2 regions of the Aminiphilus circumscriptus DSM 16581 genome follow, and region 2 is predicted to be linked to the other one. Evidence: riboswitches for the same ligand, from Rfam matches in the RefSeq annotation. Region 2 holds a riboswitch; the other holds the start of a gene.
What was found. Region 2 has a riboswitch for cobalamin ahead of K349_RS0104210 (sirohydrochlorin cobaltochelatase). Riboswitches for the same ligand answer to the same signal wherever they lie in the genome.
Positions count from the first base shown of each region.

Region 1: linked by a shared signal. The riboswitch ahead of cbiE (precorrin-6y C5,15-methyltransferase (decarboxylating) subunit CbiE) and the one ahead of K349_RS0104210 (sirohydrochlorin cobaltochelatase) in region 2 are both predicted to bind cobalamin.

Region 1 covers NZ_JAFY01000002.1:306,332-316,380, forward strand. Annotated here, with positions in the region: gene K349_RS19430 (hypothetical protein) at 1-223, opposite strand, end outside; partial or broken gene K349_RS19565 (transposase) at 307-480, opposite strand; gene K349_RS19000 (hypothetical protein) at 877-1,029, opposite strand; gene K349_RS0102015 (NrpR regulatory domain-containing protein) at 1,098-2,090, opposite strand; gene K349_RS0102020 (YfcC family protein) at 2,190-3,587, opposite strand; gene K349_RS0102025 (DUF4387 domain-containing protein) at 3,706-4,038, opposite strand; gene K349_RS0102030 (acyclic terpene utilization AtuA family protein) at 4,035-5,450, opposite strand; partial or broken gene K349_RS0102035 (gamma-glutamyl-gamma-aminobutyrate hydrolase family protein) at 5,535-6,206, opposite strand; cobalamin riboswitch at 6,691-6,856, shown strand; gene cbiE (precorrin-6y C5,15-methyltransferase (decarboxylating) subunit CbiE) at 7,046-8,647, shown strand; gene cobM (precorrin-4 C(11)-methyltransferase) at 8,644-9,459, shown strand; gene K349_RS0102050 (cobalamin biosynthesis protein) at 9,456-10,049, shown strand, end outside.
Region 2 covers NZ_JAFY01000002.1:762,665-772,713, forward strand. Annotated here, with positions in the region: gene K349_RS0104195 (Bug family tripartite tricarboxylate transporter substrate binding protein) at 1-126, opposite strand, end outside; gene K349_RS0104200 (ABC transporter ATP-binding protein) at 745-1,554, opposite strand; gene K349_RS0104205 (FecCD family ABC transporter permease) at 1,551-2,654, opposite strand; gene K349_RS0104210 (sirohydrochlorin cobaltochelatase) at 2,761-3,660, opposite strand; cobalamin riboswitch at 3,908-4,063, opposite strand; gene K349_RS0104215 (hypothetical protein) at 4,234-6,495, opposite strand; gene K349_RS0104225 (DUF4403 family protein) at 7,152-8,603, shown strand; gene K349_RS0104230 (CCA tRNA nucleotidyltransferase) at 8,634-10,049, shown strand, end outside.

The sequences.
Region 1 (10,049 bases), 460 kb from region 2:
CGGCGAATTCGTCGATGCCGCGGTAGACGCCTTGGCGGAAGGATGTTTTGGCCGTTTTCCGGAAAAGCAGCGTCTGTTCCCGGTGCAGGCGGCTCGTGGTCTCCTGGATGTCGGATTGAAGTTTCTTGAGGCCTTCGAGGGCGGCAAATTTGTTGTCAGGGAGGGAACCGAGGCTCTTGTAGCGCAGGACGGCGCGGCGCACCTCATCTTCGGCGGCGAGCATCGCGGTCAGTTCGGCGACCGTTTGCTCCGTATAGAGATTGCGGGCGCGGATGCTCTTTTCCGTGGCCCGGCAGATGGCTTCGGTTTGAGAGAGTGAATCCGGAGCATTCTCTCCAGCCCTATGGGAGGACGTCCCCTTCCCTCTTTCGGATAGAATGGTTCGAGACGAGCGCAAAGCTCTTTCGCAGGGGCTCTCTGTTCCATTTCGGCGAGAAAGAGTTCCCGTTTGGTGGGTTTTCGGTCTTTCTCGAACGAAATGGCGCTCGCGAAAGTTTTCTGTCGCTTTCTCGTACCTCAGCCCCCTGGAAAGAAGGTCGCACCGGAGGAACATGGTGGCTTTGGGATTCATTTTACGGTCTCAAGGAAAAAACGGCGACATCCGCACGGAGTTTTTCAGAGATTCCTTAAGACATCGGATGCTTGCCTGACCGTAATCTTCCTCTCAAGCAACTGCTCTATAACGAAATCTCTGAATAAGGCTACGTCAGCCCGCAGGGCGCCTCGCAGAGCCTGATGCGACCCGAGTCAAGGAAAAGCCAAAGGTCTTTATTCAGAGCTTCCATAACATATACCCGCCTTGATTCCTTCTGGCTCAAGAAAAGGTCATCCTTTCTCATGGGGACATTTTCTCTGTCCCCTTATAGGGTGACAATATCACTGTCCGGGAACACCCATCCGCAGATCCGCGTCGTCTATTTCAACGGAAGCACCGCGGAAAACGCCTTCCGCCGCCACGTGCATCCTCGTCTCCCAAAGCCGCTGAGGGCGCTCCCAACGCTGCGACTCCCCTCCACCAGCCCAGCCCACGCAGGCCGCTCCTTCGAGGCAAAACGCGCCGCCTAGTCGTGTCTTGTGGAATAATCTTTCCGCAGCTGTTATCGACGCAAAAACGTTTCAGGAGGCGCCATGTTTTCCAGCGGATAGAGTCCGCTCGCGATGGAAAGCTCTTCCGTCAAACCCTTTTCCACAAGGGGTGCGACATAGTTCGCGCCTCCGTGGACGAGACAAATTCCTCTGTTGCGGGCTGAAACAACCGGAGCGTACTCCGAAGGCAAAGTGCTTCCCATGGAGACGACTCCTGAAATGCCGATACGTTCGAGCAAGTCCACCACATGACGGGCCTGATTGTAGAGGAAAGCCGGAAAGATTTTGATTCCCGTAGTCACATATCCCGTTCCTCGGGTTGCCGCTTCATAGACAGAGGTGTACCGCCCCCGGATGAGTAGCTCCCCTGGGCTCAAGGTGCTTCCGGATGCGGAAAGAAGCTCTACAAATCCCTCTGGAGCGCCTTCTCGGATTTGAAAAAGTCCCGTAGCGCTGCTTTCGCAGAAAATACCGGCACGACGAAACAGCACGTCGTAGTTTCGTGATGAAAGACAGAGCAGTCCTCGCGAACCAAACGGAACCTCCGTATGCCAAAGGCGGGTTCCGGAGGAGAGAATGTCGAGAAGAGGCGAAATGATCAAGGAAGAGCCCGCGAGATGCGAGAGGAGCTCCAGCGCTTGAGAGAGGTGTTTTTCCGGAAGAAGAACCATGTTGACGATGGCGTTTCCTTTTCCTTGCGTCGGATCGATCGTAGCTTCGCAGAGGAGACGTTCCACCTCGAGGGAGGGCGCACCAAACCGTTCTTGAAGGAGAATGCGCCGGGCTACTTCGACTCCTTTTTGCGTGAGAAGAGCGCCTTTGCGCCCGTTTTTTTTGAGAAGCCCTTCTTTCTCGAGAGATGTAAGGTGATATCGGACAGTTCTCGTATCGACGTTCACGCCGCGCATGCGCAACGCTTCCCCCAGCTCTGTCGATGTCTTCTCCCCTTCCTCAAAATAGAGCAGGGAAAAGATTTCTCGCAACGTACCGGAGAGCTCCTCCATCGCCACACTCCTCCTCACAACAAAGAGCGGGGGCGACGTGCGCTTCCCCGCCGAGTCAAATCAAAAGACAACACTCGAAACCGTCAGGACGGGACGTATCTAAAAAGGACCATATCCTATCCAAGCGGCCACGGCAACAAGGACACCGCCAGCCACAGTCAAAAGAAGCGTGAGTTTGGCAATGTGCCGAACCCATCTGTCATAAGGAATGTCCGCAAAGGCAAGATAGTAGATCATGGCGGGATAAAACATGTTTGTGATGCCGTCACCGAACTGAAACGCCAAGACAGCGGTCTGGCGCGTGACTCCTACGAGATCCGAAAGAGGAGTCATGATGGGCATTGTCGCCGCAGCTTGTCCGCTTCCAGAACCGATGAAGAAATTGATCCCCGATTGAACGAGAAACATGACGACCCCAGCACCTACGCTCCCCACATGCGCGAGCGGCATGGCAAATCCGTACACGACGGTGTCCAAAACCTTGCCGTTTTCGAGAATGACCACGATGGCACGAGCGAATCCGATGATCAGAGCACCGTATGTAACGCCCTTGGCACCGTTGACGAACTCTCGAAAAAGCTGCGTTGGGTTCATTCGCGCAAGAATTCCCGCGAGAAGCCCAACACCCAGAAAAAGGGCAGAAATTTCGGTGGTATACCATTCATATTTGATGACACCCCATATCTGTATGCCTATGCCGCTCAAAAGGAGAAGAAGGATGAGCTTACGCACCAGCGTCAGTTCCTGCATGGAATAATCCAGATCGTACTTGGCCATTTCCCCTTCTTCTTCTTTGTATCCCCAAAGAATGCTCTTCGAAGGATCGCCCTTGCAGGATCTGGCGTATCGGAGAATAAACCACGCGGCGATAACGAAGAACACGAGGAAACAGACCACGCGGTATCCGATTCCAGAGTACAGGGGCACTTCCGCGATGCTTTGGGCTACACCGATGGTGAAGGGGTTCATGATAGCACCAGCAAAACCGACCCACGCGGCGGTGCGGACGAGATGAAATCCCACAACGCGATCATAGCCGAGAGCGAGGGCCATGGCCACACCAAGAGGAATGAGGGGGATCGTCTCCTCCGCAAAGCCGAAAAAGGCACCCAAAAGAGCAAAAACCAACATAATACAGACCAGGAGTGGCGTATCCTTTCCCTGCATGAATTTTACCGCGGCGATGATTCCCGCATCGAGTGCCCCTGTGGCGCGAATGATCTGAATTGCTCCAGCGATGAGAAACACGAAGGCGATGATGCCAGCGCTCTGGCGGAATCCCGTGGGAATCGCCTGAAGCATCTTGAAGGGATTCACCGGTTGTGATTCCACAATCGCATACGAAGCGGGATCAACAACGGTTTTGCCGCTGTGAGGATCTTTGACGCGCTGATATTCTCCGGCGGGAAGGGTCCATGTGGCAAGGGTAGCCAAAAGAATGAGCAGGGAAATAATAAAATATCCGTGCGGATTCTTGATCCATTCCGGAAAACGCATGCGATAACCTCCTTTTTTCAGGAAGATGCATCAAAAAGGAACGAGAAAACCTCCAAGAACCACGATTTCCTGTGAGAAAAGAGTGTTCCTGAAACCACCGCTTCGGCGGAGAGTCCACTCACTCCACTTCATCCTTCCAGGGAACCTCAATCTGCAGCAGCGGCGCATATTGCTGACATCCAAAGAGATCTGTCTCTCCGAGACCTCCGCTCGGCACAAGCCGGCGAATGGTGAATTTCACAGCCTTCGCCGGATCGAAATAGACATGATCCGTGATCCTTTCCTCACAAATACGGAAGAGTTCGGCGATGCGCTTCTTTTCCAAAACACCCGTGGCGCAAACATGTTTATACGCATGATCGTCTGGAAAGATCACGTCGAAAGTGATCTTATCGACTCCTGCGTTTTTGCTGCGAACCGTCTTGGCGATCGAGGCAAGGGGCTTCTTCATAGCCGTTTCTCTCCTTCCAAAACTCCTTTCCGCACCTGAGCGGAAAAGACCGGGAACAGCTCAAGGGGATCCTCGACAGGAACAACATGATTGAGCGTCCACGAATAGACCGGCGGCGCAGGAAGGACTTCGTCAAAAAGAAACGCCACAGAACCCGCCGTTCCCTTGACTTCGGGAAGACGAGCGTAAAAAAGTTGCCGCGTTCCGATAAGCGCCACTTCCTCTGCAAGAGACGCATCGGAGGCGACTCCTTCGACGACGACGCACACCTCATGAGGAACTGCATCAAGACAGGACTCGAGATCTTTCAAGATCGCATCTCGGCCGTAGACATGGTATTCCAGGTGATACGCTTCTTCAGGTAAGCGCTCTCGGACCTGCTGTCGCGCCCAGGCAATCATGTCGTCCACGTGGGCGATGGAATAGGGATCCCGAATGCCAGCAATGCCGATGAAACGCTCACCGACCTTGCCCGCTCCCTCAAGTTTCACCCGAACGCCCTTTTCATCGGGACGAAAGATGGAACCGGTTATTTTGCACGTCTTTTCCTCCACTTGTTCGTACCGGCAGGTGCGCATGTCCAAAACGCCTCCCGCCACGTGCTCGAAAAAAGGATTGGCCCGCTCATACATGGCGTGTCCCGCTACGGAGGCCACGGTACATCTCTGCTGGGGATGCATCGCCGTAACGTAGACCGCGTCGTCCATGATCGTTCCAAGGACGGACTCTTTGCCTGCGTAAGGCTCCGCACAAAAGGAGGCGCATTCCAACACTTTTCCGAGATAATAGGCGAGATCCGGAGAACATCCTTCGTGCAGGGCCGCAGCAGCAAAAATCGCACAATCGCTGGAGCGCCCTCCAATAATGACATCCGCTCCCGCCTCGAGGGCCTTCCGAAAAGGGTGTACCCCCGCAACGGCCACAATACGCGTTGTCCTCTCCAGCTCCTCAAGCGACAGCGGAGGCCGTCCGTCGAGCCCTTCGACAACCACCCCCCGCTCCATCATGGTTCGGAGTAACTCTTTTTCCACGTCCGAATAGAACCAGGCAATGCGAAAGGGAGGCACATCGTGCTCCGCCGCCATTTCGGCGATCATCTTCACGTAGAGATCGACACGACTCCGTGTTCCCGTGTCCCCGGCGGAGCCAATGATCATGGGAACACCTTGTCTCCGCGATGCGAGGAACATGAGCTCCAAATCATGCCTTTGCCATGCTACGGGACTTACCGAGACATCTCTGCCGAGCGCCGCTGGACCGATATCGTCGCTTCCCGAATCACAGCAGTAATAATCAGGACGCGCTTCAACCCCGAGAAAAAAGCTTTCTTCCTTCGTGGGAGCAAAACCGAGATGACCGTTCGGACACAGAATACGCACGCTCTTTTTTTTCTTCATGATCCGCCTGTTCACTCCCCTCTCTCCTCAATCGGAGAGTTCTTCCATGCCTAACAAGTCCACGTCGCTCCATCGCCCTTTTTCGTCATCATCCCTTTCTCAACACCTCCTCTTCTGCGCCGCTCTGGCAGCATCGACAAAGGCGCGCAGGAGCGCCTCCGCCCTCGCGTCCTTGCCCTGAAACAACTCCTCTGGATGAAATTGAACACCTAGAAAAAAGGCTCCTTCTGTGCTCTCGATTCCCTCGCAGACATCGTCTTCAGCGGAACAGGAAAGAACGAATCCCTGGGGAATCCTTTCCACCGCCTGCAAATGAAAGCTGTTGACGAACCATGGCTCGGAACCGACAATCCGCGCAAAAAGGCTTTCCTCAACAGGGTGAATGGAATGACTTCCCTCCATTCCCGGACACTTCTGGGAATGACCAGAAACGAGGGAGGTGCGCAAGGAACCGCCGAAACTCTCCACCATCATCTGAAAGCCGCGACAAATACCAAGACAAGGCAACCCTTCTTCCCTGGCGTAGCGCAAGAGCTCTCTTTCCCAGAGGTAGCGGCGTGGTTGTTGCTCTTCGAGAGACGGCAGAGGCGAGCCGGGAGGACGACGCGCATCGCCACCTCCGCTGAAGAGAAGGCCGTCAAGGTTCTTTCGCAGCACCGCGCCAATTTTTCGGAAGTTGTTTTCCGAAAAAACGGGCGGAAGGAGCACCGGACACGCACCGCACTCCTCCAGGGCTCTCACGTAGGGCTCTCCAACATAAATATAGCTATTGCAAGGATTTAAATGTCCCCATGTCTCAAGGCTCCACGCACAGGTAACGCCAACCAGAGGCCGCATAAACTCCCCCCTTTTTCGGAAATCAATTTCCGTTATTAGAAATCACTTTTGGCCTGTTGTCAAGAGGGCACTTGACCTGATGTTGTCTTGACGCTTCGACAACGAGGCGCGGGGAGGAACCTCCTCGGACAAAACCATCGGAGGATCCCATTTCTCGTGGTGCGCGTCTTCTGAACATGCGCGGTTCCCTTTCCGCTCTCTTCGGCGGAATCATGTAAAAAGAGAGAACAGCTTTCCCCAAGCCAAGACATTCAAAGAGGTCTTGCAAAAATCTCTCAGGACTGATCTGCAAGCAAATCCACAAGCGCACAAAAAAACCAAACTCCTCCGAAGGATTCTCCGAATGGATCAGAGGTATAATTGACAGGACGTCAAGATGCACACCTGTGGACATCTTTTTTCGCGTCGGCAGGTGTGCCCATAGTTCGGCAGAACAGGTGACGGGAAACCGGTAGCATGCCGGTGCGGCCCTCGCCACTGTAACCGGGACGAAACCGCGCACATCCCACTGGAGTTAAGCTCTGGGAAGGGGCGGAAGTAGGACGAACGGAAGCCAGGAGACCGATCTGTTCTGGAAGGGGAGCATCCGCGCGGGCGGCAGGCTGCCTCGGCCGGTTTCATTGGAAAACCTGCGGAGGAGGGCGCGGAGATCTCGCCCTCCTCTTTCGTCTTCTGTGGCTTCGGAGAAACGGCGACGGAAGAGAGGAATTCAGTTCAGTCCACAAAGCGGAGCACGGAACATTTCGCACGTTGAGGAAAGCGTGGAGAAGGCCATGAACAACATTTTCTGCATCGGCATGGGACCCGGAGGCGCCGAACAGGTGACCCGGGCGGCACTGCAAACGGCGGCGTCCGTACCGTTCCTTCTCGGAGACGCCCGTTTTCTCGCCCTCGTTGCGGCAGGCTCCTCCGTAACGCCGCAACACCTGGAGGAGTTGCCCCGGGGAACCGAGGCGACGTTGCGGCGTGTGGCGGAACTTCTCGAAAAAGGCCCCGTGGGCGTTCTGGTGAGCGGTGACACGGGGTTCTACAGTCTCGCCTCTTCTCTGGTGCGCCGGTTCGGTCCGGAAAAGGTCCGGCTCGTTCCGGGCATTTCCAGCATGCAGCTTCTGGCGGCACGACGCGGCCGCTCCTGGGTGAATGTCCCCACCCTCTCCCTGCACGGACGGACACTCGAAAATCCGGAGGAGATTCGCCCATCCACGGGAGAACACCTCTCCGGGGAGACATCCTCGGGGCCGAGGACCACCGGAGGCGCGCTCGCCGCTCTCCAAGGCGAGGCGGTGGTCCTTTTGGGCGGATGGGAGCGGGTTCCGGCACAGCTCCGGGAGCTGGCGGACCTTCTCGGTCCGGAGCGCAAAGGCGCGCTCGCCTGGGATCTAGGGCTGCCGGAGGAATCCATCACGGAGGGAACGCTCGCGGAGCTGGCAACCATGGAGCCTCGGGGACGCCTGCCTCTTCTCTGGCTCGACCCCCCCGAGGGCGAGCAGCCCCGCAGGGATTGCCAGCGGAAAGGACACCTTCCGGAAGACGACGCCGGGGCGGGGGAAAACGAATGTGGAGAACCTCCGTTGTTACGTCCCCCCCTTCCGGAAGACGACGCAGAAGCCGGGGGAAAACCCCTCCCACCGGGCGTCCTCTCCGATTCCTGGTTTTTCCGGGACGAGAGAATCCCCCTCACGAAAGCCCCCGTCCGCGCCGCCCTTCTCGGTCTGCTTCACCCTCTCCGGGGATGTCGGGTTCTCGAAATCGGAACGGGAACGGGAGGCATGACGGTGGAGCTTGCCCGCGCCGCGGGACCGGAGGGAATGGTGCTCTCGGTGGAACCGAAGCAAGAGGCGCTTGCTCTCGCGGCGCGGAACTGTCTCCGGGCGGGCATTGCCGTGGAGATGAGGACGCGACACGGAGCAACCACCTCTTCTCCGAAGGAAGACGCCGTCACTGCGACGGCATCCATGACCGGTTCCACAGAATTTGCGACGCAGGACTCGTTCCGCCGCGACGCAGCAGAGGGCGGAGAACGTGCGGGACGGACGCCCCCGGGGAGAGTGTGTTTTTTCCGGGGGAATGCACCGGAGGCACTGGCGGGACTTCGGTGCGCGGACGCGGTCTTCGTGGGCGGCCACGGCGACGCCCTTCCGGAGGTGCTCGCCGCCTGCTGGAAACTGCTCCGTTCCGGAGGACGCCTGGCGGCGACGTTCATTCTTCTCGACGCCGCCCTGACGGCACTGCACACACTGGAGGATCTGGGGGGCTCGCCGGGTTTCTGGCAGCTCACCGCAGGATACGGCAAGCCCCTGGCGGGATCGTGGATGCTGACGGGGCAAAACCCGGTCTTTCTCGTCTGGGGAGACAAGGAGGCGGAACAGGCATGAACCGAGAACACTCGGACGGGGAACACGCAACGCCGTTCCAGGCGGAGGTGACCATCGTCGGCGCCGGTCCCGGAGATCCGGAACTGCTCACGCTGAAGGGAAAGCGCCTCCTCGAAACGGCGGACCTCGTGGTCTACGCGGGAAGTCTCGTGGCTCCCGCGCTGCTGGCGTTCTGCAACCCTTCCTGCGAGAGGGTGGATTCGGCCCCCCTCGACCTGGAGGAACAGGTGGAACTCATGAGCAGGGCCGCGCTGGCGGGGCGGCGCGTGGTGCGCCTCCACACCGGAGATCCCAGCCTTTACGGGGCCACGGCGGAGCAGATCCGGGCACTGGAGGCCCGAGGCGTGGTCGTGACCATCGTCCCCGGCGTGTCGAGTCTTCAGGCCGCAGCGGCGCGCCTCGGCGTGGAATACACCGTGCCCGGGGGCACCCAGACGGTGATCTGCACCCGAGCGGCGGGGCGCACGCCCGTTCCGGCCTCGGAAGCCCTGGAGCGGCTCGCCGCATCGCAAAGCACCCTGGTGATCTTCCTCAGCGCCGGACAGGCGGATCAGGTCGCCAATGCGCTTCTTCGGGGCGGTTACGCACCGGACACGCCCAGCGCCTGCGTCTACCGCGCCACCTGGCCGGACGAGAGAATTCTCCGGACCCGCCTCGACGAACTGGCCCGACGCATGGACGAGGCGGGCATCGCGAATCACGCGCTCCTCGTGATCGGGAGCTGCCTCGACCCCGGAGAGGCGAAGAGTCTCCTCTACGACGGAAGCTTCTCCCACGGCTTCCGGAATGCGGAAAGATCCCCGCTGTCATGAGCGCACTTCCCGCCATCCTGATTCTCTCCTCCCGGGGAGAGGAAACGGCACGGCGCCTCGCCTCCACCCTGGGCGGCGATGTCCTCTCTCCCGCCCCGGGGGAACTGAAGACCCTCCTGACCTCCCTCTGGGAGCGGCCGAGGACGGCCCTTTCGGGCATCATCGGGGTCGGCGCCGCCGCCATCTATCTGCGCGCCGCCGGACCGCTCCTGCGGGACAAGGCCTCGGACCCGCCTCTCGTCTGCGTCTCCGAGGACGGGCACATGGTGGTCCCTCTCACGGGGGGACATCTGGGCGGCGGATTCGACCTGGCCCGCTCCTGCGCAAAGGCCCTGGATGCCACGCTCGCGGCCACCTGCTCCAGCGACCGGGCGGGGCTCACCGCGCCGGACCTGCTCTGCCGGAGATGGGGCTTCGTCCTGGAGGGCAAGGAACATCTTCCTGCGGTGAACGGAGCACTCCTCGACGAGGGCATCCTTCCGCTCCGGGCGGACCCGGAGTTTCTCCGGCTTCCCTTTCCACCCTGCTACCGGGTCGAGCCCGCGGAAGAAAAGGACGGAGAGACCGCACCCGGAGAGGACGCACCCCAC
Region 2 (10,049 bases):
GCCGCCGGGCTTGAAGCCCTGAAGAACCGTGATCTGCTTCTCCGGATACGCCGCGAACGCTGCCTGTCCCAACAATGCGAACAGAACAACCGCCAGGATTCCCACTACCCACTTGGATTTTCTCATAACGCGTTCCCCCCCTGAAATATGATGGAATCGGTGAAGCCGACCAGCGAAGCCTTCCGGCCCGGAAGGGCCTTCCGCTTCGCGTACGTCCCGCGCATGTCGCTCCGGAACGGTTCCCGCTCCGGAGGAACCCCATCCTCTCCTGGTTGTGACGAAAAGCCCCGTGAAAATGTGGTTTTGCGTTGTCCTGATGCGATAATTTGGCGTTGCTAGAATAGCATAAGGGATCTCTGAATAAGGCTACGCCAGCCCCGCAGGGCGCCTCGCAGAGCCTGATGCGACCCGAGTCAAGGGAAAGCGAAAGGTTTTTACTCAGAGCTTCCATAACATAAAAGGAAAGAATTTTCTGCTCGACCAAGATCAACCAGAAATGTTCCGAAACATCGACAGAATAGCCGGGAAACACACGCTTGTCAATCCTGACTTTTGCCTTTGTGTGACAAGACAGGGAGAACGTCATCCCTTAAACGGGAGGGAACTCTGATCAAGTAGGAATCACCCTCTCTCAATCTCGATCGCATCGCGTTTTTCCGAGATCGGCGTGGCATTTCTCAGAGGTTTCCGGGACAGGGAGAACGTCGTCTGTCCTTCTCCAGAGATGATGAGGAGCGATGTTCTTCAGAGCCGGGGATGCCAGACGACGCCGTCTTCGCCGGCGTAACGGGCGAAGGAGACGCCGTAGGCTTTTCGGAGGAGATCCTCCCGGAGTACCGCTGTCACGGAACCGGCGGCGAGGAGTTCGCCGTCCAACAGGACCCAGACATCGTCGCACCAGCGGGCGGCGAGGTTGACGTCGTGCACGGAGGCGACGACCGTTCGCCCCTCCAGGGCGGTCTCCCGGAGAAGCGCGAAGAGTTCCGCTCCGTGGCGGGGATCGAGAGAGGACGATGGCTCGTCCAGGAGGAGCACTTGCGGATTCTGGGCGAGAATCTGCGCGACGGCCACGCGCTGTCGTTCTCCGCCGGAGAGTTCCGCCACGCTTCGGGAGAGAAGGTCTCCAAGGCCGAGGCGGGATGCCGCCGATGCGGCCATTCGGCGGTCCTCTTCCGCATATCCCGCAAGAGAGCGCACATGAGGAAGGCGCCCGAGGAGGATGACCTCGTACACCGCGAAGGGATAGCGCAGCAGGGGGTCCTGGGGAACGAAGCCGATGCGGAGTCCGAGTTCCCTTCTGGAGAGCTTGCGGACGCGATGTTCCGAAGGAGGTGGGGCGGCTTGACCGGTCTCTTTCTTTTTCGGAATGTCCCGGAGAAAGAGGTTGCCCTCGTGGGGGAGGAGGCCCGCGAGGCAGCCGAGAAGCGTGCTTTTGCCGCTGCCGTTGGGACCGAGAAGCGCGGTGATGCGTCCTGGCTTGATCTCTCCCGAGAGGTTTCGGAGCACTGGACGTGCCCTGTAGCCGGCGAAGAGGTTTTCCAGACGGTAGCTCACGAGGAGGCGCGCCCCCGGGTGCGCAGAAGAATCCAACAGAAGACGGGGCCTCCCGCAAGGGCCGTCACGACTCCCACGGGAAGTTCGCCGAGCTGTTGGGCTGCTCCGTCCGCGCCGGCGAGGAGGAGACATCCCGCGACGAAGGCGAGGGGGAGGAGGGTGCGATGGGCAGGGCCTGCGAGAAGGCGCAGGAGGTGGGGACCCACGAGACCGACGAAGCCGATGATGCCGAAATGAGCCACCACCAGGGAAGCCGCCAGGGATGCCGCTCCCAGGAGAACGAGGCGGAGCCGCTTTTCGTTCACGCCGAGGAGCGCCGCCCGTCCTTCTCCGAGGGACATGGCGTCCAGCTCCCGCCCCCACCACCAGGCGGGAAGCGTCACGGCGGCCGCGCCGATCCAGGCGGAGCCCGCCGCGGAGGCGGAAGCGCCGGAGAATCCTCCCATGAGCCAGAGGACGATGGCGGCCATGCGCTCCTCCGAGATGGCTTTGAGGAGTGTCACTCCCGCGGAAAGGATGGCGCTTACCACGATGCCCGCCAGGACGAGATGCACGGGAGAATTACCGCCGGATCTCCAGGCGAGGGTGAAGGCGAGGGAAAGGGCGAGGGCGGCGCCGCAAAAGGCTGCGGCGGGCACCCAGATACCGCCGAGGAAGATTCCGAGGGAAGCTCCCAGGGCAGCTCCCGCGGCGATGCCCAGGGTGTAGGGCTCCGCAAGCGGATTGCCCAGCAGCGCCTGGAGGACGACGCCCGAGACGGAGAGGGCCGCCCCCGATGCGGTGGCCGCCAGAAGACGGGGGAGGCGGACGGTGCGCACCACCAGGGCCTGCTGCTGTGGCAGGGTTGTTACGTCGGCGAAGGGGTTCAGGAGAGAGAGCACTGCTCCGGGAGGGACGTCCATGGGGCCCGCGAGGAGCCGCCAGGTTCCCACCAGGAGGAGGCCGACAAGGAGCAGTGCTCCGAGCTGCAGCGCTCTTCTCCGGCGGGATGCCTCCAGAGCGGTCATGCGGCTGAGGGTGTCATCACCGGCGGAAAGAGAACCGCCCTGGGAATGTTCGGGACCGGTACTGGTGCCGGTGGCGGATTCCGATAGGGGCACGGAGCATTCCTCCCTGGGGTGTGTCGCCATGAAAAAAGCCGAATCTGTCGGGGCTCCAGGAAAAAGAGTCCGGGAGCCCCGATTTCTTTTGCGTGTCCTGGTGTTTCTAGAAGATGTGCTGCGCCGTGACGCGGAGATGTTCCACGAAGAGAGCCGCCACCTCGGGATTGCTTCCGAGCCCTTCGATGACGGGGTTCACCCGGTATCCTTTCGACTCCAGAACGCTGCGCCAGGATTCGGGATCCTCCGGATCCGCCATGTCGTTCCGGGCGTGGTCTCCCGCGACGATCATGAAGGGCACCAGGGTCACCCGCTTTGCCCCCATGGTCTCAAGGCGTTCCAGAACCATGTCGAGGGAGGGGAACCCCTCGACGGTACCGAGGGCGAAGCGTAATCCCCGCTCGTCGAAGAGAAGCTGCATCTGCGAGTAGGCGGCGTTCGCCGGATGGGGTGAACCGTGTCCCATGAAGACCACCGCGCCGTCGCCCTTCGCTCGGTCTCCGTAGGTTCTCTGGAGAATGGAGACCATCTTGCCGTAGTCCTCGAAGGAGGAGAGGAAAGGATCGCCCATGGCGACGGCCCTGAAGGAGTATTTTCGCTCCAGGCGGGCCAGGGCGTCCGTCACTTCCGCGAGATCGTCGAATTCCTCGCCGCGGATCACGTGGGTGGGCTGTACCACCACGTGGGTGAAGCCCTCGTCCTGCATGCGGGCCAGGGCGATCAGCGGAGAGTCGATGATCTTGCCCTCTTCGGCGAGGACTTTTCTGCGGATGATGTTGGACGTATAGGCCGTGCGGACCTCCGCGTCGGGGAAAGCCTTCCGTGCGGCGTCCACGAGGGTGTCGATGGCGTTCCGCGCCTCGGGTACGGAGGTGCCGAAGGCGACGACGAGAATTCCCTTTTTCTCGGGGGCCGCCTTGCCGTGTCCCATGGCGAAGGCCTCGCCGGAAGAAAAGGCCGCGAGGAAAAGAGCGCAGCAGAGAAGTATCAATCCGGAACGGGTCATGTCTGCTTCCTCCTGTTCGAGAGTCTTGTTTTCCGGGGGAAAAGATTTCGATGAACGAACGAATCCGTTCTCTCGAAGCGCATTTTTCGATCCGTTCGCGTCGAGAGATGGCCGAAACGGACGGTGAGGCGTCCGTTTGCCTTTTCTCACGAGCGATTCAACAGGACGGGACCGCGGCGTACACCGCGGTCCCCAAGACGAGCTTGGGAGCGCGTCCGCCCACGCAGACATCACCTCCTCACCCGTTTCCGGCCGGTCTCCTGACTCGCGGTCTTTCTTCGCCGCCCCTTCCCGAAACCTGGGGTTTCAGTGGTTCCATGCGGCGTCGTCGCGCTTACAGTGGCGGGGCCGTGCCGGCTTTGCACCGGCTTCCCGTTCGGAAAACTTCTGTGACGCCACCGAAGGGCACGGCGGCGGTTCTCCGAAAACCGGAAACGTTTCCTTTCGAGTTGTGGGGTGTCGCCCAAAGAGCTGGGGCGACACCGGAAAGACCCGATGCCGAAGTTCCCTTCAGAGGGTCTCATCAGGGAAAAGTATACGCGAAAACGGGACGAGGGGAACCCCCTCCCGTTCTCAATGTCCGGAGGTTTCCTCCTGAGCGATGCTCCGGGTGAGCGTCTCCGTCACGAAATCCAGTGCCTTTCGGAATCCTCCGGCGGAATCGCCCGCGAGCGCTGTTCTTTGAGCGGAGAGAGATTCCGCAAAAGCCCGACGAAGAACGGGCATTTCCACCAGAGGGCTCCGCCCCGAGGCGAGGGATTCCATCACGATATATCCCGCGTCCGTAAGCGACGGCAGAAGCGGGCCGCCGACTCGTTCGGCCACGAGTGCCCCTCGTGCCAGGGCGGCACGCCGGTACCATGAAGGTTCTCCGCTACGGTGCACAAGGCGGAAGGTTTCTCCCGGAAGCTCCGGGGAGGAGCGCGTTGTTTCCCCGTCTTGTCCCTTCAGAAGAGATTTCAGGGATGCTTCAAGGAAGGGGACGAGCCCTTGCCCGTCGTCGAGGAGATTTCCGAGAGACACGCTTTCGGTTCTTCCGTCGGGGAAAACCAGGAGGACGAAGTGCCCCTCCAGAAGACGCCCCCAGGTCGGATCGTCCACCTCCGCCGCCTGTTTTATCGGGAGAAGGGCCGCGTCCAGGGTGGTTCCAAAGGTTTGGGCAATGCGTTCCACCATGGTTTTCCATTCCGAGGACGTGGCATGCAGCCGCAGCACTCGGAGGGCGAAGGCCTCCTGCACCAGTTCTCCCGTATCGGCCACGAGTTCCCCGTCCGAGGGAAGAAGAGGAGCGGTGCGAACAAACCAGCGCTGCCAGGCCATGGTGAGCCAGGGAAGAAAATCCGCGTCCAGACGTCGGGTTTGTGCGTCAAGCCAAGCGTCGGCAAGGGTCGTGACGGTATTTCCCGTCCGCGTTGCCGACGTCGCGACGGCCTCGGAGAACGCTTTTCCGGAAAAAGCGGAGAGCGCTCCGGTGATGTGCCGTTCCCTGCTTTCCCGGAAATGGGGCGACGGTTGGAAAAGCCTGTTCCGCAGGACAAAGTGACCGCCTCCAGCAGCGAGGACGACGAGGACGAGAAAGGCCAGTCCGAGGCCGAGCCGTTTTCCGGCACCACTTCCTCGCTTCGGAGGAGAACTGCGTCTTTCCGTTTCGACGGCATCCTCCGACATGTTCATCTTCGGACCGTTTTCCTCGACGAGATCCTCCTCATCGGTCCTCCGTCTGGAAGAGACGAGGGAAAGAAAGATCCAGAGCAGCAGGAGGCTTCCTGCGCCGAGAAAGACCGAGGGTGTCCCCCAGGGAGGAAGCAGGTTCAGAAGCATGGCGGGAAGCAGGAACAGGCGACCCGCGGGAACCATGAGGCGGGCGATGCCGGGTGACACCGCTCCGAGCGAGGCGAGTCGGGTATCGCCCTCGCGGAGAGCCAGATAGGCCGCAAGACCGAAGGCTCCCTTGGGATTTCTCCGCAAGCCCTCGAGAAACGCCTGAGGTGCTTTGATTTCTCCGAAACGGCGGGAGGCGGCGAGTCCCCACTCCCGGGTGATCTCCAGAAATGCCCGATTTTCCGGGCCGAGACGTTCCAGCATGGCCGACGCGTCGGCGAGGTCCTCCCAAGAGGCGGCCATGCTCAGAATGGACCACACCGACGCGGCGTGCCACCCTGCATTGCCGTAGAGCGTCCACAAGAGGGTTGTCGCCTCTGGAGAGGATGCCGTCAGAAGCGCTCGCCCCGCCTCACCGGGCGAGGCGATGCCGCTCGTATTCGAGCCTTTGGTCGAAAGAGTTTTTTCGGCAGTTGCAAGAAGCGTTGCGAGCTCCTTGCCGGCGGAAACGATCGTCGGAGCGCCATCGCTGCCTACCGAGGCAAGAACCTGCTCCACCCGGAGAAGGTCTCCCGGCCCGTAGGCGTGCACCGTTCCGGTCGTTGCCCCGCTTTCCCGGGTACCGGTGAGCCATGTTCCGGGGAAGACGGACCACCCCAGAGAGGTATCCAGACCAAGGCGTCGTACCAGTGCCCCCCGAAGGACGTCCTCGTCAAGCGATGCTTCTCCGGAAGGAACGAACGTCCGCAATGCTCGCTCCGCCGGAGGAGGCACGAGGCGCTCCCGGAGAATTTCCAGTGATTCCACGTCGCCGATTTCCTGGGCTTGGCAGAAATCGACGAGACTGAGCGCCGCGGCAGGCCGTCCCTCCCGGGAGGTGGCGATGGCGAGGGAGACGAAATCCGACGGCGCCAGTGCGCTCAGGAAAAGTCCGAAGAAGGACGCGCCGAAGAGTCCCGCGAGAAGCAGAAAGGAAAACGCCCCCCAGAGAAGGCGCACGATTGTGCCGATCATGAAGGTCACCTCCGGTATAGCGGGCCGGGCTGAAGTCCCCCACCCTTTTCGGCAAGTATAGCCCAACTCCGCAATGCCGTCCTCGGCAAAAGCCCCCGGGCGAAGGTCCTTTGTGCAGAAATCGGTTCTGGACTTCCGCTCTTCCGTGAAAGATCCCGGGAATGTGCGGCTGTCTCGGGTACGCAGATCTGAACGTTCGGGAACGTTTCTTGACGCTTCTTTACCTTCCTTGACCGCGTCGTTGCATACTCAGGGCTACACTTTCGTCGTGGAACGCGAAGCGTGGCGGTCCGGGTCAGGACGGAGGGACCGCATCGGGTGCGACAGTATCTGGTTACAAAAGATCCTCGGATTCCGGTGATGTGCGCAAAAGAGAAGGAACGGAGACGCCTTCTCCGGGCGCGGGAGGATGCCTACGTCCGGGGGTGTGGCGCATCTCCTTCATCGATTGCCAAGGTTCCCTTGCCCTTCCGGCGCAGCGACGTGCGCCGGAAGTAGAGTACCGCTCATCGTGAAGGACAAGCGACGGAGAATTCCGAATTCCCGCGGACGCGACGCACGAGGTGAAGCCGGTCGGGGAACTGGTATGATTGATTGGAGAAACTCGAGACGTTTCTCGCCCGAGGAACGATCAACGATCAAGGAAGGTGTTTTCCGTGAAGATCTTCTCGAAAGTGCTGGTGGTGGCTCTCTGCTGCCTTGTGGGAGGAGCGGCCTGGTATGTGGCCTCGGCGGAACGGGGCGACATCACGATTCCGGAGCCAGAGGCGCGTCCCTTCGAAACGCCTCCGCCCGTGCCGGATTCCACCGTGGGGGTTCTCCTCGAAGTGCCCCTGGCGGAACTCCAGACCGTGGTGAGTCGGGAGCTTGCCTCGGATCTGGACGGAACGAGCCCCGTGAACGAGGGGGCGCTCAGGGGAACACTCGCGTACCGTGTCCGCGCCGACGGAACGCCCAAAGTTTCGGGCCAGGACGGACGACTCCGGATCGATCTCCCCATTGCCTTCTCCTTGCGCCTGGACGGGACGGCCAGCGGGCTCGGGTTGTCCCTTCCCATCCGTACCGGAACGGAGGGGGCCCTCACCGTGACGGTTTCGCTGGCACCCCGGGTGGACGAGGAATGGAACGTCCGGAGCGACCCGAAGCTCTCCTTCCGATGGCGCCGCTCGCCCCAGGTAGAGGTGCTCGGAGCACGGATTTCCATCGAAAGCGTCGCCACGGAGTATCTGGAGGGACGCATGCAGGACGTGCTTCCCCGTATCGAAGAGGCCCTGTCGGACTCGTTGCGTTTGCGGGAACGCGCCGAGGAGGTCTGGAAGGACCTTTGCGAGCCACGGCTTTTGGCGGAATCGCCGGATCTCCGGCTCTTCGTCGAGCCGAGGGCGATCTTTCTCGCCAGGCCTGAGGTAGACGGGCAGTCCCTGCGTTTCCGCCTTTCCGTGACGGCGGGGCTCTCTCTCCGCGGCGGAACTCCCTCCGGAGAACCCCTTTCCGCGCCCCCCTTGCCGCCTCTTGTTCCGTCCGGCGCACACCTGGAGGGCATCTTCCTGCGCTTCCCCGTGGCGGTTTCCTGGGAGGAACTTTCCGACTGGGCGCAGTCCGAGGCGGCGGGACGGCCCATGGATCTCGGGGACGGTACGAAGGTGATCATTCGGAAGGTGCGGGTCTTCGGAAACGGAGACCGCCTCGCCGCCGCGGTGGACGTGGAGGCGGAGCGACAGGGAGGACTTCTGGGGAGACGCGCCTCGGGGCGGATCTATCTCGAAGGGAGGCCGGACTATGATCCCGCATCGCGGGTACTGGGCCTTCGGGAGTTCGATTTCGACGAGAACACCACCTCGGGACTCGCCAGGGCCGCGGCGTGGCTCGCGAAGCCCCTTCTCGTGCGCCGCATGGAGGACTCCCTTCGTTTTCCTCTGGCGGAGAAGACCGACGAGGCGAAGGAACTTCTCCGCCGGGCTCTGGAGAATCTGACGAACGAGGAGATGTCCGTCTCCGGGGATGTGTACGATGTGACGGTGGAGGGACTTTTCGTCACGCCCCAGGCGCTTGAGGTGGTACTCGCGGTGAGCGGCGACGCCCGGATGGTGTTCCATGTCGGGCCCTAGCCTCCGGGCGGCGATGACGGTGGTTCTCCGATGAAGAACGAGGCGGACAGTGGAGCGCGAATGAAGGAGCGGTTGCCTTCGGCAGTTCACGCTCTATGGGGTTTCTTTGCCGCGGCAGGCATACCTGCTTGGATTGTGGGCGGATGCGTTCGGGATCTCCTTCTCGGGCGTTCCTTCGCGGATGTGGATTTCGTGGCGGACGCGCCGGCGGAGGCGATCCTCGCCCTTGTGGAACACTGGGGGAAAAATCGCTTCGGTCGCTTTGAAGGAACTCTCGTCGGCAAGCCTCCCGCCGCGACGGTGCTTCTCGCGGTGGAAGGAACGGGCGTGGAGATCGCACCGCTCGTCGGGGGCTCCCTGGAGGCGGATCTGGGCCGAAGGGATTTCACGGTGAACGCCATGGCGCTGGACCTGAAGGGCGCTCTGTGGGATCCCTTCGGAGGGCGGAGGGATCTCGAGGAGAAACGGCTTCGTTTCACCGGAAGCGCCGCGGATCGCCTCGCCGAGGACCCGATTCGGGCCCTCCGTCTCTGCCGGTTTGCCGCGGAACTGGCCTTTCATCCCGATTCGCCGGGGCAGGAGGCCGTGCGCGCTCTGGCGCCCTTGGCACGAGGAAGAGAGAATTTCTTCGTCGCCTCGGAACGCGTCGGTCGGGAGGTCCTGAAGGCGCTGTCCGGGCTTTCGGTCTTTCTTGAGCTGGCGGACGCTCTGGGGGTGCTTCCTTTTTTTCTGCCCTTCCTGGAGCGCCTCAAGGGGGTGGAGCAATCCCCGGACTATCACCCGGAGGGAGATGTGTTCGTTCATACGCTCCGCACCGTCCGGGCCGCCGAGGAATACGGCGTATCCTCCGTGACGGCGGCGGCGCTGCTGCACGATCTGGGCAAGCCCGAGACGTTTTTCCGCGATGGGAGTGGGCGAATTCGTTTTTTCCGCCACGAGGAGCGGAGCGCCGAACAGGCCCGGCGTATTCTCACCGCCTGGGCCTGGCCCGGCGTGCTCGCGGAGGAGACGGTCTTTCTCGTGGCGCGTCACGACATTCTGCGTCATCCCCTTTCCCTCCGGGGAGCGGTGCGTCTTCTCCGGGAACTGGAGACTGTGCCGCGCCTCTCTGCTGCGGAGTGCTCCGGAAGGGCGGCGTGGCAGATGCCTCTCGAACACCTCGTGGCCCTCACCAGGGCGGACATCGCCGGAGGGAACGGCAACGATGCGGTTCTCAAGGAAAATCTGCGGCTTCTGGACGAGGCGGCTATTCGCCTGGAGACGGTTGTTTCGCCGGGAAAGAGGCGACTTCTCTCTGGGCACGACGTCATGAAAGTGCTCTGTCTGCCGCCGGGACCGAAGATCGGGGAGCTTCTGGAGGAGCTCGATCTGGGTGTCGCCAAGGGGAGAGTGCGCACGAGAGAAGACGCTCTCGCCTGGCTGGACTCTCTGAAGCAAGAGTCAACA